3 regions of the Halomonas sp. 7T genome follow, and region 1 is predicted to be linked to each of the others. Evidence: predicted binding sites of a transcription regulator. Region 1 holds the regulator's gene; each other region holds the start of a gene.
The links. The regulator LexA, encoded in region 1, represses DNA repair genes until DNA is damaged. The targets are predictions, from matches to a motif close to TACTGTNTANNTANACAGTA.
Positions count from the first base shown of each region.

Region 1 (5,757 bases):
AACGCAAGGAATAGGCTACCACGCCGTGCTTTTGAGGAAGAAGTGTCGAGGCCAGGGTGAGGGATGACGCTATTTTGATTCACAATGCAGGGTAGTTGTGGATAGCGCTGCTCGCAGCGCAAGCCCTGGTTGTCAAAAACGATCATATCACCGTTTGTCGGTGCCAGCGGGGCGCTGATGCCGAGAGAGGCGGCAACGGCTTGATGGGATTCTTGGTGCCGCGCTTCCCCGTGTACGGGCAAAAGTGATTTTGGCCTTACCCACTGATAGAACTTTTTCAGCTCTTCTTGGGCGGGGTGGCCAGTGGCATGTAGCTCTGGGTGATTCGTTTCATCAAACAGGGTCACGCCGATTTTGGAGAGGCGTCTTTTAAGCTGTTCAATGGGCCGCTCGTTTCCCGGTATTGCTTTGGCGGAAAAAATAACGCTATCGCCTGGTGCTAAATCCATAAAGGGATGCCGTCCTTGGGCTAAGCGTTGTAAGGCAGCCCGCGGCTCTCCCTGGCTGCCTGTTGCAATCACCACGACTTCATCAGGCGGCAGGTAGCCAAGGTCATGGGGGGGCACCAGCGGTGGAAAGTCATCTAAGTAGCCCAGGCCCTTAGCAACACTGACCATACGCTCCATCGAGCGCCCCATCAGGCTGACACGACGACCGCAGCGTTGGGCGGCAAGGCCGATAGCCAACACCCGCGCTAAATTACTGGCAAAACATGAGACCACAACGCGGCCGGTACACTTTTCGAGGGTTTTGACGAGTGCTCTGGCGACATCGCCTTCGCTTCCCGAATGGCCGGGCATCGGGGCGTTAGTCGAATCGCCCACTAGCAAATCAATCGGCGCTAGGGCTCGGAAATTCGCTGCATTCACCGGCGAACCGATTAACGGCTCAGGGTCCAGTTTCCAGTCACCGCTATGCAGAACACGATATTCGCCCGCCATCATCATAATGGCGCAGCTTTCCGGAATGGAGTGAGTAAGCAATAAGTAGCGCAGCGTAAAGGGGCCCTGCTGCATGGCATCGCCCGGCTCAATGACGTGGATAGCACCGCTGCTTAACTGACGCTCTGCAAATTTCAGACGCAGCAAGCCAGCCGCCAGTGGCGTTGCATAAATCGGGCAGTTCCACTTAGGCCATAACCAGGCAACGGCGCCGATGTGGTCTTCGTGCCCATGGGTAATGAAAAGTGCCTGCGGCTTGATGCCTAACGTTTCCAGGGTGTCCGTATTCGGGACTTGCAAGGGGGCATTGGGTAAATCTTGACGAATCATCATGCCGCAGTCGACGGCGATCCATTGATCGTCGTATCCATACAGCGTCAGATTCATTCCAATTTCACCGCACCCGCCCAGCGGAAGCAGGCGCAGTGGTGGGCGACGACGGGGACGAAGTAGAGCGCGTGTTGGATGCATTAGTCACGAAAAGCCTAAAAAGTAAGACCTTAACTATACGGGAAGGCAGGGGCGGCTAACAATCATCATGGCCTCCGCCCGGTGCTTACCTTATGGGCTTCCGGTACACTAGAGCGGTTGAAGCGGTGCTCATAGCATCAGCTAATGAAGCGTAAGCATGCCATTGAAATAAGTTACGTGTGCCGATCAAAGCTGCTTATTAAAAAAGCACTTATCAAAGCCCCTATAAAAAGCACCTTTTAAAAGTACCAATTAAGAGATAGCTATCTATGTCGCACTATTATCGTCTTGTTGTTTCCTGCCCCGACCAAGTGGGCATTGTAGCGCGTGTTTCCAGCTTTATTGCCGAGCAGGGGGGGTCAATTACTGAAGCAAGCCAGCACTCCGACCTTGAAACAGGCCGGTTTTTTATGCGTTATGAAATTTTAGCGGATTCGCTGGGTATGTCTGCCGAGGCGCTGCGCACCTCTTTTGAACCTGTAGCAGACGCGTTCAATATGCAGTGGTCATTAATGGATACCCAAAAGCGTCGTCGCGTCGTGTTAATGGTGTCGCGGGAGTCGCACTGCTTGGTGGATCTACTTTACCGTTGGCAGGCCGGTGAGCTTGATTGCGATATTGTGGGTGTAATTTCTAACCATGAAGATATGCGTTCGCTGACGGAGTGGTACGGTATTCCTTATCACCATGTGCCCGTCGATGCGGCTAACAAGCAGGCATCGTTCGAGAAAGTGCAGGCCCAAATTGATAGCGTACGCGCTGATTGCGTCGTTTTAGCTCGCTATATGCAAATCCTGCCTCCTGCGCTGTGCGAGCGGTATGCTGGGCGAGTGATTAATATTCATCACAGTTTTCTGCCCTCGTTTGCTGGCGCAAAACCGTATCACCAAGCTTTCGAACGCGGCGTCAAACTCATTGGGGCCACCTGCCATTATGTCACCGAAGAACTGGATGCAGGGCCTATCATCGAACAGGATATTCATCGCGTAAGCCACTGCCATACACCTACCGATCTAGTGCGTTTTGGCCGAGATGTTGAGAAAGCGGTACTGGCAAGAGGGTTACGTTGGCATCTTGAGGATCGCGTGCTGATCCACGGTAATAAAACGATTGTATTTAGTTAACCACTGTTAGGGGCCTCCATGTCATTTGCGCAAAGTGTTCTCGCACCCTGGGCGCTGGTGCTTACCTGGTTAATATCACTGGGCGTGTTGGCCTGGGTGGTATGGCAGCGCCCCTGGCAAGTATTGAGCAGTGATATCGCACTTCAGCATCGCTGGTTGGGTGCTACGCTGGCCGTCATGTTGATGTGGCAGTTGCGTGCCCAAGCAGTCGATTGGCTGACGCTTCACCTTGTTTTTACCGTGTTAATGACCCTGGTATTTAGAATTCCGCTGGCGCTTCTAAGTAACGCAGTGATCAACATTGCGATGGTGGTGATAGGGCGTAATGATTGGGTGCTTTGGGGGGCTAATGTCATGATAACGGGTATCGTGCCCGCGTTTATCATTGGCTTGGTGTGGCGCCTAGTTGACCGGCGGTTGCCTGATAACTTGATGGTATTTATGTTTGCATGCGGTTTTTTCGGTGCTGCGTTAGCCACGCTGGGGGCTGGGCTCGTTACCGTGCTGTTGATTGTAGCGGCTGGGACGGATCCTGAGGCAGTTTATCTTGCTCAGGAGTATGCTCGGTTCCTGCCGCTTTTGATGCCCTCTGAAGCGTTTCTAACCGGCATGCTGTTAAGCATTTTACTGGTCTATCATCCTAGCTGGGTGGCCACGTTCAATGACCACCGCTATATCGATTCTCAATAAGCCTGCTGGAGCAGCTATATAGCTATAGCCTGAGGGCTAACCTAATGCCTGCCCGTTTCCGCCCCGTATAACCCCAACGCCGACCCCTTCTATGTCTAGCTGCTGAGTGCGTAGATCGATTTCAATGGGGGCAAAGTCGGCGTTTTCAGCCACCAGGGTCACTTGGTGGCCTTGGCGCTTAAAGCGTTTAACGGTGACTTCATCTTCAAGCCTGGCAACGACTATTTGCCCATCGCGAACGCGATCAGTGCGGTGTACTGCCAACAAATCGCCCTCTAGGATGCCTACGTCTTTCATCGATAATCCACGCACTCGCAGCAGGTAATCTGCTTTTGGCGTGAAATATTCCGCAGGCAGTGGGCAGTAACGGTCAATATGCTCGGCTGCCAAAATAGGGCTACCTGCGGCAACCTCCCCAATGACCGGTAGCCCGATGAGCTGGGTATCCACACTGGTCGCTGAAGGCGTTGGTGAGGCAGTTTCCGCCACCTCTGAAGCGTCCTGGTTAGGCAAGCGGATACCCCGTGATGTATTGCGGATAATCCGAATGGCGCCTTTGCGTTCTAACGCGCGCAGGTGCTCTTCCGCCGCGTTGGGAGAGCGGAACCCCAGCGCCTTAGCAATTTCTGCGCGCGTAGGCGGGTAGCCAAATTCACCCATCGTTTTAACGATGAAATCAAATACGTGCTGCTGACGTGCTGTGAGTGGACGCGACATAACAAACTCCAAAAAATGAAAAGACAGTAGCGACATGTCGGCTAATCAGTATGTGTTTAAGTATACAGTATGTTCCTCTGTCCAGTACATGGTTGAGCTTTATCTAGCGGTAGAGCTTGCTGATGTAAGTGAAAAACAGCACGAGCGTTTGAATTTTTGAGAAAAATAGTGACAGGTAGTGAATGATTGAGTGGATATAAAGGATTGAGACGAGGGAGTTAATGACATAGTATTTTGCGATGTTTTAAACACTTGTTTTTTGGAGGGCGCGATGGCGCAGTCTGATACGGTAACGCGTATTTTAGATACCGCAGAGGTGCTATTTGCAGAGCGCGGTTTTGCCGAAACCTCGCTGCGCAATATCACAAGCAAGGCGCGGGTTAACCTAGCGGCGGTCAACTATCACTTTGGTTCGAAAAAAGCGCTTATCCAAGCCGTTTTTGCGCGGTACTTGGAGCCTTTTTCACAACGGTTTCATACCGCGCTAGATGATCTAGAGGCACGCCATCAAGGCGCGCCTATACCGTTGGAGGTGCTACTTGAAACCATGGCATCAACGGTGCTGGCAGTGCCTGCAGAGCGGAATAGCTTGAAGGTATTCATGCGGTTGTTGGGGCTCGCATACAGCCAGGCGCAGGGACATCTACGGCGCTATATCCAGCAGGAGTATGGCGATGTATTTACACGCTTCACTGAGCTGGTACGCCAAGCCACCCCTGATTTGCCTGATGCGGAGCGCTTTTGGCGGCTACACTTCATGTTAGGTACCGTCATTTTCACCCTGTCGGGTCTTGATGCACTGCGCGACATCGCTGCTAAAGACTACAACGAGCAGGTCACCGTTAGAGACTTGGTAAGACGTTTACGCCCGGTGGTGGTGGCCGCCATGCATGCACCGCTACCCCCTGCACCAGAAGAAGGTCCGTATGAGAACGCCCACGTTAGCTGAGCTACCGCCTTTAGACGATCACTGGCTAGAGATTGACACGCAGAGACAGCAACTGCGCTGTTGGCAGGGGCGAGTACTGCGTCATGAATGCGCTATTTCAACGGGGGAAGCGGGTGTCGGCCAGCAAGAGGGCAGTGGCCAAACGCCCCAGGGCTGGCACTATGTGCGGGCAGCGATTGGCGATGGCCTGCCAGAAAATGCGGTGTTTCGCGGCCGTCGATGGACGCGTGAGGTGTACACCGCTGAACTAGCGGAAACCCATCACTCCCGTGACTGGATATTGACGCGGATTTTATGGCTGTGCGGCTTAGAAGTGGGCAAAAACCGTGGCGGCGAGGTGGATTCCCAGCGGCGCTATATTTATTTGCACGGTACGCCACCCGATCAACCGATGGGAGAGCCTGCCTCTCATGGCTGTATTCGATTACGCAATGACGATTTATTAGTGGTTTTTCAGTTTGCACGACCCGGTACGTCGGTTTGGCTGCATGGAGGCGATGCTTACGTTTCTGTCTCTGATAATTTTGACACGCCTCATTGATCGTCTAAAATTGCTACCCCTCCTTGTTGGATCCATCACAATGACTCAATCCCTAGGCCCGGTCATGCTTGACCTTGAAGGGCCGCAATTGACTAAAGCTGACAAACAGCTGTTGCGGGATCCTGCGGTGGGCGGGGTCATCCTGTTTGCGCGTAACGTAGAGAATGCCTATCAAACGCGCCAATTATGCAGCGATATCCGTCGGGTACGCGCGGATCTGCTGCTCGCTATCGACCAAGAAGGCGGGCGTGTTCAGCGTCTCAAGCAAGGCGTCACCAGGCTGCCACCCATGGCGCGCATTGGCGACCTATTTACCGGCAACCA
Region 1 covers NZ_CP087112.1:1,544,162-1,549,918, reverse strand. The annotation lists gene LOS15_RS07115 (ribonuclease J) at 1-1,328, opposite strand, end outside; gene purU (formyltetrahydrofolate deformylase) at 1,682-2,536, shown strand; gene LOS15_RS07105 (energy-coupling factor ABC transporter permease) at 2,555-3,226, shown strand; gene lexA (transcriptional repressor LexA) at 3,263-3,943, opposite strand; gene LOS15_RS07095 (TetR/AcrR family transcriptional regulator) at 4,215-4,892, shown strand; gene LOS15_RS07090 (L,D-transpeptidase) at 4,870-5,433, shown strand; gene nagZ (beta-N-acetylhexosaminidase) at 5,474-5,757, shown strand, end outside.

Region 2 (5,757 bases), 230 kb from region 1:
CTAAAACGCCAGGTGGGAGTTTCAGAGGTTAGCGTTCACTACCCAACCGCCACGGTGTGGATTAAAGGAGAGCCCGACGCCATTCGACTAGCGGTGCTCGCACCTCACGTAGCAAAAATTGGCTATCGGTTAACCGAGCTTGAGGCCGTTGGTGATGCCCATGCGCGCCTTGAGCAAGAGAGCCGCTACCTGACGCTTCGTTTAATCGTCGGCTCCATATTTGGCATGTGGACCATGCTGGCGTCGCTGCTGATATACGCCGGTGCGCTGCCCAGTGTTCAGATAGAGAGCGTAGTGGCGTGGATTTCTGGTGCGTTTGCGCTACCCGTTGTGCTTTACGCTGGCCTGCCATTCTACCGAGCCGGTTGGCGCACGCTACTCGCCAAGCGCCCAGGCATGGATGTGCTGGTCAGTTTAGGGGTTGTCGGGGCGGTAGTGGTGTCAGTGTGGCTTTTATGGTGGGGCTCAGTAGAGGTCTATTTTGATACCGCCGTGATGCTGATTGTGCTGCTTTTGGTGGGACGCCTCGTCGAAACTTTTTGCCGGCAACGGGGTTTAAGAGCTTTTGATTCGCTAGCGCTACCCAGCGTGGAGGTGACTGTCTGGCAGCATCATCAGCCGGTAACCTTACCCGTTGAAGAGATTGCCCTGGGCGCACAAATAGATGTGGCCCCAGGTGAGACAATTCCCCTGGACGGTACGCTGGAAACATCTGGTTGGATAGATACGGCGACACTCTCCGGCGAAAGCGTGCCGCGCTTTTTTGCTACGGGGCAGCAAGCTTATGCGGGCTGCCGCTATCTAGGTGGGGCAGCACCCCTTACGCTGCGGGTCACCGCACCGGTTGGACAGCGGCGGGTGGATAAGCTTTGTGAACAAATGCGTCGGTTTCAGGCCCAAAAGGGCGAACTACAAACCCTAGCCGAACGGGTTGCCGCTTGGTTAAGCCCTGCTGCGCTCATACTTGGATTTTTAACGTTGCCCGCTGCGTTGCTGTTGGGGGTGGGGTGGGAAGAAGCCGCGGTGCGCGCCCTTTCCGTATTAGTAGTGGCTTGCCCTTGTGCGGTGGGGCTTGCGGTGCCCTTGGCAAATCTAGCAGGCAGCGGCCAAGCGATGCAGCAAGGTGTTGCCCTACGCGACCCCGCTGCGCTGGAAATTCTCGCTAACGTGCGTGTCATCGCTTTTGATAAAACCGGCACGCTAACCCTTGGTCAGCATAGCGTTCTGCATGCCGCTTTGCGTCACCCCGAAGGACAAGCTGACTTTCAGAAAATGCTATGTTCCGTCGTTGGACAAAGCGAGCATCCGCTCGCTTACGGCCTGCTGCGTTGGGCAAGCAATCCTGAAAGCCATGCAAACGATAAGGTTGCGCTTTTAGAGCAGCTAGAAGAGTACCCTGGTAAAGGTCAACGAGTGACGTTTACTAACGGTGAGCTGTGGTATTTAGGCAGCGCCGCATGGGTGGGAAGGCAGCTTGAACGGCAAGGCCAAGACCTGCCTGAAAGCGCCCAAGACCCCACTTACGACTTTGCCTCTCAAGTGGTAGTGGCTGATAGCCAAGGCTGGCTTGCCACGCTATATCTAGCTGATCAGCCGGTATCTGATGCCCAAGCAACCATACAGCAGTTACAAACTTCAGGTTATGGGTTGGCGATGATCAGCGGTGACCGCCAGGGGCCGGTGAGTTGGGTGGGTCGTCAGGTTGGCCTGCCCAAAGAGGCGTGCTACGCGCAACGCTCGCCTGAAGCCAAAGCAAAACTATTAACCGCGCTACCGTCCCCTACGCTCTATGTGGGAGATGGCGTTAACGATACGCTCAGTTTAGCTGCCGCAGGAGTTGGTGTTGCCCCTATGCAGGCAAGCGAGGCTGCTCGGGAAGGCGTCGCCGCGCAGTTGTTGATGCCAGGGGTGGGGGGCGTGGTGCGGCTATTACGCATTGCCAAGCGTACACGTCTGGCAATGGTGCAAAATCTTGCATTTTCGGCGCTGTATAACATCCTCGCCCTTGGGTTAGTGGTGTTGATGGCGATTCCACCGTTGGTGGCTGTGCTGGCTATGGCGGCCAGTTCACTAAGCGTTACGCTCAACGCGGCCAGGCTAGCGTGGGCGGAAACGGTTGACGTTAACGATAACCCAGCGCTTGCCCCAAACGCTCCGCATTCGAGGCCACCCAGTGCGGGTCAATCGCACCCCACTGCTTAATGGTGTAGTGGCCAATGTTGTGGCGCTCGCCGTCGCCTTTTTCAAACACACACTCAATATCCAGCTCGCCGAGTGACGTGATGGTGTCCTGGGCGGTGCGCCTGGGCATTCCGGTGGCTTCAATAAGAGCAGGGACACTGGCCACGCCCTGCTCAATCAAGTGGGCCACGTAAAGGCGGCGGTAAAAGCTGGATTTTGTTTTGCTGAGCGACATAGAGAGGGCGTCTTCTTAATAATGAGTATGCCAGCAGTCTAATCAAATAAATCCCCCTGTGCTCGTGGCGGGCTAAAATCGCGAGTATTCAGCCCCTGCTCCGTGCGTGGCTGCATGTTCCACTGGCGGCTAGCGCGCTGAAACCGCTGGGCGATCAAGTCAGCGAAGACGCCTTCGCCACGAAAGCGCTTACCAAACGCAGCATCGTAGGTTTTGCCGCCTCGGCACTGGCGCATCAGGCTCATCACCTTGGCAGCGCGCTCTGGATAGTGAGCGTGGAGCCACGCTTCAAACAGCGGCGCGACCTCATGGGGTAGCCTTAGCAGCATCCAGGTGGCGGTGCGCGCACCAGCACGGCTGGCGGCTTCCAAGATGCGCTCAATCTCATGGTCGGTTAAGCCGGGAATGATGGGGGAAACCAAGGTGCCGACCGGCACTCCCGCGGTATTAAGCTCACGAATGACTTTTAGACGCGCTTGAGGCGAGGCTGTGCGAGGTTCCAGCGTGCGTTTTAGTTGAACGTCCAGGCTGGTCAAACTCACGAACACCCGCACCAAGCGATGCTCGGCCATTTCTGCCAAGAGATCTAAATCCCGCAGCACCAGGGTGCTTTTTGTTACAAGCGTCACCGGATGACGGCAAGCTAACAGCAATTCCAGCAGGCGGCGGGTGGTTTGGTAGGTGGCTTCTAAGGGTTGATAGCAGTCCGTATTGCCGGAGAGATTAATAGGGCGGCAAACATAGTGAGGGTGGCAAAGCTCCTCTTTTAAATGCTCTACCAGCCCGCTGCGGGCGATCAGCTTAGTTTCAAAATCAAGCCCCGGCGATAGATCCCAATAAGCGTGGGAGGGGCGCGCATAGCAGTAGACACAGCCATGTTCACAGCCACGGTAAGGGTTAAGCGAACGATCAAAGGGCAAATCCGGCGAGTTGTTCCAGGAGAGCGCGCTTTTGCTGGCTTCCTCGCGTACTTCTGTTGCCATCGAGGTAGAGGCCTCTTCCTGCCACCAGCCGTCATCCTCCGCCACGCTACGGGTGGGCGCAAAGCGATTATCCGGGTCGTAGGTTGCACCGCGCCCTTTGTGCACGGTAGCGCGAGAGGGATCCAGTGATGTCATCTGCCACCTCGTGAGTGATCATAAGGAGTATGTTTATTTGTACAGTATAAAGTGTTGGCGAGGCGCGGCAAGAGTTAGGCGGTCTTGGAAACCAACTACCTTTCGCCTTTCAAAACGAGCTTAGGAAGGTAGTGCTCCGTAGTGCAGTGTCACTGGCTAATTTAGAAGGAGGCGATGAATAGATAGCTCGTGCTGATAGGGTGTGAACGTTTTCGGTACGCTTTTACGGTGACCCAAGAATTATATGTTCGCAGCAATGGACAAGTAATTTCTCGGCATTTTTTAGCGTGTCATTTCATATGCTGGAGTAATGACTTTCACATTACCGCTCATATGCCTCAGTCATTAACATTTTCGATGATCCTTTGAGTGGCGAATATTTAGCCGCTATACCCAATAAGCAAAAGTATTACCCAGAAAAACTAGCTCCTCGCATATCATAATGATAATCTCATTAAAATTAATTAATCTTGTTGTTTAGCATGTAAGGCGACACAGCGGTGCGCTATTTATAGACAGCACGAATCGCCAGCTCATTAGCGCTGAGCTGGTTCTTACACTTGATATAGAGTACTTATGCAGAAAATTTATCAGTTAGTGACGTTTGTGCTTTGTGTGTTTTTAGCACTCACGGCTGCTGCACAAAGCAGCGCCGATGATGAATATAGTGCTCGCTACAGCAAATGCATGGATGCCTCCGGTGGCGTTACCGTGAACATGCTTAACTGTATTGCTGATGAAATGGTCGTTCAAGATGCACGGCTAAATACAGCCTACAGCGATGCCCGAAGTGAGCTTTCTGAAGAGCGCCGCGAAGCGTTGCTCGCCGCCCAACGGCTATGGATCAATTACCGTGACGCCAATTGCAATTTCTACGCCACAGCGGGCGGCACGCTAGCCCAGGTGGTGAGTAATGAATGCTTTTTGCGGGAAACTACACAGCGTGCTACCGAGCTGGAGAGTATGCTGGGGTGGTAGGTTTCTACATGCGTAGATAACATGTGAGATGCTTTAATCAGCAGCGGTGTGCGGGTGCTCATATTTTTGTCAGGGATGTGTTGGGTAAACGTTAGGTTTTAAGGCCAAGCGGGTGGGTAGTTAGTTAGAGTGGGTCAAAGGAGCGCGCTTGAAGCTTGGCTAAGGAGAGAAATACAGTGATCTTGAAGGAAAAAGATGCCTTAGCGACAAGTGATAAACGCAGCCGTTACGGTTATCAGCAAGAAAAGGATGTAGCGTTTCAATTGCGCCGCGAATTTGGGGATAACGATCAAGTGCTTGTTTTTAATGATTTGCGTTTGACGCACTGTGGGGAAAACGCGCAGATCGACCATCTGATAGTTTATCCATTTGGTTTTATCGTCATTGAATCCAAGAGCATTAGTGGTGAAGTTAATGTGAACGCTGAAGGGGAGTGGTCTCGCAGCTATCGCGGAGAGTGGCGTGGAATGCCGTCTCCCTTGCGGCAAGCTGAACTCCAGCAGGCCTTATTGAAAAACCTCTTACGCGCAAATGTTGAGCAGTTCGTGCGGAAAATTCTCGGCATTCAAGGCCAAGTGGGAGGGCGAGAGTGGCATGTACTATGTGCCGTTTCAAGCTCTGCCATTTTAGACCGTAAGAAGATGCCAGCAAGAATATCCGAGCTTACGGTGAAGTCAGAGTTTGTGGTAGAGCACGTGAATAAGCTGATTGGTTCGCTAGGTTCGTTGTCGGTATTGAAAGGGCGTGCCCGTTTCAACGAACGAGAGCTTTCAGCGATAGGTGACTTTTTAATTCAGCAGGATGCCGAGGCTAGGGAAAATTACCAGCCCTCACAGCCCACTCAAGAAAATGTAGTAAATACCGTTCGAGAGTCTGTCGTGGTGGAAGCTCCACGCTCAACTCTATTATCGTGCCGGCATTGCGGCGAAGCGCATATGCTGGAAGATCGCTACGGTAAGTATGGTTATTTCGTCCGCTGTGGGAATTGCCACCAAAACACGCCGATGAAGCCTGCTTGTGCTGAGTGTAAATCGCGCTCCGTTGTAGTGAATAAAAGTGGCCCAATCTATACCGCTACCTGCAGAAGCTGTAATCATAAATTTACGCTCTTTCAAGCAGAAGAGGTTGCTGAAAAAGGGTAATTTCTTTGTAAGCGCTTTCTCAGCTAGCGGATGTATGTAGCATTACTGGCATAGTCGCTAGCTTAGGTTTACCACTCGCCACACCTAATCACAGGTGCTGCTT
Region 2 covers NZ_CP087112.1:1,775,047-1,780,803, reverse strand. The annotation lists gene LOS15_RS08270 (heavy metal translocating P-type ATPase) at 1-2,202, shown strand, start outside; gene LOS15_RS08265 (winged helix-turn-helix domain-containing protein) at 2,123-2,416, opposite strand; gene LOS15_RS08260 (PA0069 family radical SAM protein) at 2,455-3,534, opposite strand; gene LOS15_RS08255 (lysozyme inhibitor LprI family protein) at 4,111-4,512, shown strand; gene LOS15_RS08250 (nuclease-related domain-containing protein) at 4,689-5,654, shown strand; gene LOS15_RS08245 (gamma-glutamylcyclotransferase) at 5,723-5,757, opposite strand, start outside.
Region 2: the regulator LexA is predicted to act here: its motif matches at 3,562-3,581, upstream of LOS15_RS08260 (PA0069 family radical SAM protein).

Region 3 (5,757 bases), 1.1 Mb from region 1:
CTTAATATTTCATAGGCTTCTGACACTTCACGGAATTTTTCCGCTGCGCTGTTATCGTCCGGGTTTCGATCAGGGTGGAATTTTTGCGCCAAGCGGCGATAGGCCTTTTTGATCTCTTTCTGATCGGCCCCTTTTTCGACACCCAGGACTTCGTAATAATCGCGTTTGGACATGGGTCCTACGCCTCCTGGTTAGCTACGCACTGAATAGGCGTCTCGGCCCTGGAAACAGCAACGCGGGAGTTGCCTCCCGCGTCACCGCTTTCCTTGGCAGAAAGAGGTTAATTACTGCTTTTTCTGATCGTCGTTGACTTCTTCGTACTCGGCGTCAACTACATCGTCTTCCTGCTTGGCATTGGCGTTTTCCGCGCCTTCGCCTTCTGCCTGCTGGGCGGCTTCAGCCTGCTCGGCATACATTTTCTGGGCCAGCTTGCCAGAGGCTTCGGTCAGTGCATCCAGCTTCTGCTGAATAGCGTCCTGATCGTCAGTTTTCAGCGCTTCTTCCAGCTCGGTGATAGCGGTTTCGATGGCCTGTTTCTCGTCATCGGTCGCTTTGTCACCTGCTTCTTGAACGGTTTTGCGCGTCGCGTGAATCATGCCGTCCGCTTGGTTACGCAGCTGTACCAACGCTTCGAATTTTTTATCTTCGTCCGCGTGGGCTTCGGCGTCGCGCACCATTTGTTCGATCTCATCATCCGTGAGGCCGCTAGACGCTTTAATGACGATAGACTGCTCTTTACCGGTCGCTTTATCTTTGGCCGATACGTTAAGAATACCGTTGGCATCCAGGTCAAACGCTACTTCAATTTGCGGCACACCGCGCGGTGCCGGCGGAATGTCAGCGAGGTCGAAACGGCCCAGCGACTTGTTCTGCGACACTTGCTTGCGCTCACCCTGTACGACGTGAATCGTTACAGCCGTTTGGTTGTCATCCGCGGTTGAGAAGGTTTGTGTCTTCTTGGTCGGGATGGTGGTGTTTTTGTCGATCAGCGCGGTCATCACGCCACCCATGGTTTCGATACCCAGGGTCAGCGGCGTCACGTCGAGCAGCAGAACGTCTTTCACGTCACCGCCCAATACGCCGCCCTGAATCGCCGCACCCACGGCCACTGCTTCATCCGGGTTAACGTCTTTGCGTGCCTCTTTACCGAAGAAGTCAGCGGCTTTCTTCTGCACCATCGGCATGCGGGTCTGACCACCGACCAGAATCACTTCGTCGATTTCAGAAGCCGACAGGCCCGCGTCTTTCAGCGCTGTTTTGCACGGCTCAAGCGAACGCTGCACCAGCTCTTCAACCAGTGATTCCAGCTTGGCGCGTGTCACCTTCACATTAAGGTGTTTCGGGCCAGTGTTATCCGCCGTGATGTAGGGCAGATTCACGTCGGTCTGCTGGGCGCTGGAAAGCTCAATCTTGGCTTTCTCGGCAGCTTCTTTCAGACGCTGCATGGCGAGGTTGTCGCCAGACAGATCCATACCGCTGTCCGCTTTGAACTGGTCAACTAAGTAGTTGATCAGCGCCAGATCGAAATCTTCGCCGCCCAGGAAAGTGTCGCCATTGGTGGCCAACACTTCAAACTGGGTTTCACCGTCAACGTCAGCGACTTCGATGATGGAGATATCGAAGGTACCGCCACCCAGGTCGTAGACCGCGATGGTTTTATCACCGCGAGACTTGTCCATGCCGTAAGCAAGCGCAGCTGCGGTCGGCTCGTTGATAATACGCTTAACATCTAAGCCAGCAATGCGGCCCGCATCTTTCGTTGCTTGGCGCTGGCTGTCGTTAAAGTAAGCCGGCACGGTGATGACCGCTTCAGTCACTTCTTCACCGAGATAGTCTTCGGCGGTTTTCTTCATTTTCTTCAGCACTTCCGCGCTTACCTGCGGCGGTGCCATTTTTTTGCCTTTTACTTCTACCCACGCATCACCATTGTCGGCTTCGGCGATTTTGTACGGCACCATTTTGATGTCTTTTTGTACAACGTCGTCTTTGAAGCGACGGCCGATCAGACGCTTGATCGCGTAGAGCGTATTTTCCGGGTTAGTAACGGCTTGGCGTTTTGCCGCCTGACCTACCAGTGTCTCACCGTCGTCGGTGTAGGCAATAATGGAAGGCGTGGTACGACCGCCTTCGGCGTTTTCAATAACTTTAGCGCTATCACCATCCAGCACGGCCACACAAGAGTTGGTGGTGCCTAGGTCGATACCAATAATGCGTCCCATAGCAAAAACCTCGAATTCAGTTGTTACAAAACTAAAAAATTTGTTCTTTAAACAAGTTGCGGGCTTATCCCGCGGGATTGACCTTTATCTGGGGGCCGCCAGCAGCATTTCAAGGGCTTTTTTACGCTTAGCGGCAACCTTTTTTTACTTAGCTTTTTGACTTACGACGACCATGGCTGGACGCACTAGGCGTCCGTTCAGCAGATAACCCTTCTGCATCACGTCCATCACCGTATTGGGCTCAAGCTCCGGGTTCGGCACCATCGTCATTGCTTCATGCACCTGCGGGTCGAAGGGCTCGCCCTGGGGTTCAATACTTTCAACGCCAAATTTGTTCAGCACGTCTAACTGCATTTTTAGCGTCATGGAAACCCCTTCGCGGTGAGCGTCGGAAGCGCCTTCCTGCATGCTTTCCTGGGCTTTTTCCAGGCTATCTACGACAGGCAGAAGCTCTTTAACAAACTTTTCGAGCGCAAACTTACGCGCTTTTTCAGCTTCTTGCTCGGCACGACGGCGAACATTTTGGGCTTCCGCAGCAGCACGCAAGGCTTGGTCTTTAGCCTCTGCCAAACTTAACTCTAGCTCTTCTACCTTAGCTGCCAACACGTCGGCTTCAGGGTCGCCCTCTTCATTTTCCAACGGCGCTTCATCGTTAATCAGGCCGTCTAATTCGCCATCAATCAAACGCTCTTCTGCCGCCTGCTCCGTCATTTCGGCTTCTTGCTCACGGCGGGCCAACTCATCGTCCATGGGGGTTTGCGGTTCTTTAGCCATGCCTTGCTCCTAAACATATACAGCGGTGCCTGAACGCGGCACATCAGAATTAAAGATGGAGTATTAACTACGTATGCACGCTATATGGGGGCCATAAAGAGCATCTCAAGAGGGGCATTGAAGTGAGTTATCGACTACTGTATAAAACAACAATTATTGGATAAGTATCCAGCTTCTGTGCCGCACCGCCTCAGGAGGCCCTATGCTTACGCAGCTAGCGATTCAAGATTACGCTATTGTTACCCGCCTTGAACTCGACCTCACCCGCGGCATGACCGCGATTACCGGCGAGACCGGAGCGGGAAAATCGATCCTACTAGGTGCCTTGGGCCTCTGTTTGGGCGAGCGTGCCGAGGCGGGCAGCGTGCGCCATGGCTGCGAACGCACCGATCTTTCAGCCCGCTTTGATATTCAGCATCTTCCTGGTGCCACAGAGTGGCTTAACGCACGCGACCTCCCCTCCGAGGAGTGCCTGCTGCGCCGTGTCGTGACGGCTAGCGGCCGTTCTAAAGCGTGGATTAACGGCCACCCTGCGACTATCGCTGATCTAAAATCGCTGGGCGAACAGCTGATCCAAATTCATGGGCAGCACGCGCATCAAGCCTTGATGCGTGAAGAGACCCACCTTGCGCTGCTGGATGACTACGCCGGATTGCGCGAACGCAGCCAGCAGCTCGCCGAGACATTCCGTGAATGGCGCAGCGCTCGACGCCGCTTAAAAAAGCTCAGCGAAGAAGGCAGCGAAGTGGAGGCCAAACGGCAGCTATTGCGCTATCAAGTAGAAGAACTCGATCAATTAGGCCTCGCAGAAGGCGAGCTGCAAACGCTTGAAGAGGAGCAGCACACGCTTGCCCATGCCGAAGAGACGCTGCGTGAAACCCAGTTTGCGGCCGACTGCTGCGAAAGCGATGAAGGCGGCGCGCTATCGCTGTTGAACCAAGCGTATGCCCATTTAAGTGCTTTACCTGGCAGCGATAAGGGCACGCTCGCCAATACATTAGCGATGTTAAGCGATGCGCGCATTCAGGTTGAAGAGGCCACCAGCGAGCTTAACCGCCTGGCCAGCACAACCGAACTAGACCCCGAGCGCTTGGCTTGGGTGGAAGAGCGTATGGGCGATGTTCATCGTGTTGCCCGTAAGCATCACGTTGCCCCAGAAGAAATTTGTGCGCTGCACACTCAGTTGCAGCAGGAAGTAGCCCAGCTCGAAGCCAGCGACGACGATCTTGAATCGCTGAGCACCCAAGTGGCTGAATACCGAGAACGCTATCGCAGTGAAGCGAAACAGCTCAGCGAGGCACGCCAGAAAGCCGCGCTGCGCTTGGGTAAAGAAGTGCAACAACAGCTCGCTTTCTTAGCCATGGGTAAAGCGCGCTTTGAAGTTGACGTGACCCCACGCGAAACGCCGACGCCAGAAGGCTTGGATCACGTGCAGTTCTTAATTAGCGCCAACCCCGGCCAGCCTGCTCGCCCGCTTACTAAAGTCGCCTCAGGCGGTGAGCTGTCGCGCATTAGCCTGGCCATTCAGGTGGTAGCGGCCTCCCACTCGACCATTCCAAGTCTTGTGTTTGATGAAGTGGACGTAGGCATTTCGGGGGCCACGGCTGAAATTGTTGGCCAACTGCTGCGCAAGCTAGGGGAAAATGGCCAAGTGATGACGGTAACTCACCTGCCCCAAGTGGCCGCCCAGGCACACCAGCATCTGCATATTGAAAAGCGCTCCAAGCGGGATACCACGTTGACTCACATGGCGCTGCTGGATGAGCGTGGGCGCATTAGCGAGCTGGCGCGCATGCTAGGCGGCATAACGCTTTCAGACCAAACGCTCGCCCACGCCCGTGAAATGCTCCATGCCAGCCAACGCCCACCGCATTAGGCGTGCCACAAAGCAGCGCCCTCACTCTTGGGCGCTGCTCCGTTAACGTAATACTTGGCAAGCATAATTCATAACGGCGTGCCTCAACGCCGTCAGCGATGCGCTCTCTGTTTGCCAGAAGTGCCAATGCAGCGGTACATCCAGTATAAATTCTGGCCCCACATCCACTAACCCTCCGTTGGCTAGGTACTCCTCTACCTGAAGCTCTGGCAGCATGCCGTACCCCAGGCCCTGCAACGCCATCTGAACGAATCCTTCAGAAGAGGGAACGCGATGTTGACGGGCAGGCGGAGGCAGCCCCTGCGCCTCTAAAAACTGGTGCTGCAAGCGGTCATCGCAATTAAAAATCAGGCAGGGCGCATCAACCAGCCGGGCAATGTCGATACGCGTTTGATAATGCTCAACAAAGGCGGGACTCGCCAGCGCCCGATAGCGTAAAACGCCCAGCGGGCTGACCGCCCCGCCATTAACCGGCTGCGCTTCAGCGCAGATACACGCCATCACCTCGCCATTGCGCATTCGGCCAAGGCCCACTTCTTGATCTTCCACCACAAGATCAAAATCCATTTGGTGGCTTAATGGGCACGCCGCTAGCGCCTGCGCCAGCCATGTGGCCATTGAATCCGCGTTGACCGTTACACGCACCTTAAGTGGCTCGCCCTGCGCTTCGTCTAACAATCCCAACTCTAACTGTTTGACCTGCTGCAAGTGGTTATTCAAACGGCGTCCCAGCGCGGTCGCCACTGGCGGCGAACGCCTTAGCAACACCGGCTGGCCTAAGCGGTGCTCCAACTGGCGAATACGCTGACTAACCGCTGACTGCGTGATATGCAGCTTCTGGGCGGCTTTTTCGAACCCCCCTGTTTCAATAACAGCACTCAGCGCTTC
Region 3 covers NZ_CP087112.1:2,672,902-2,678,658, forward strand. The annotation lists gene dnaJ (molecular chaperone DnaJ) at 1-173, opposite strand, end outside; gene dnaK (molecular chaperone DnaK) at 285-2,219, opposite strand; gene grpE (nucleotide exchange factor GrpE) at 2,364-2,993, opposite strand; gene recN (DNA repair protein RecN) at 3,196-4,869, shown strand; gene LOS15_RS12490 (LysR family transcriptional regulator ArgP) at 4,912-5,757, opposite strand, start outside.
Region 3: the regulator LexA is predicted to act here: its motif matches at 3,129-3,148, upstream of recN (DNA repair protein RecN).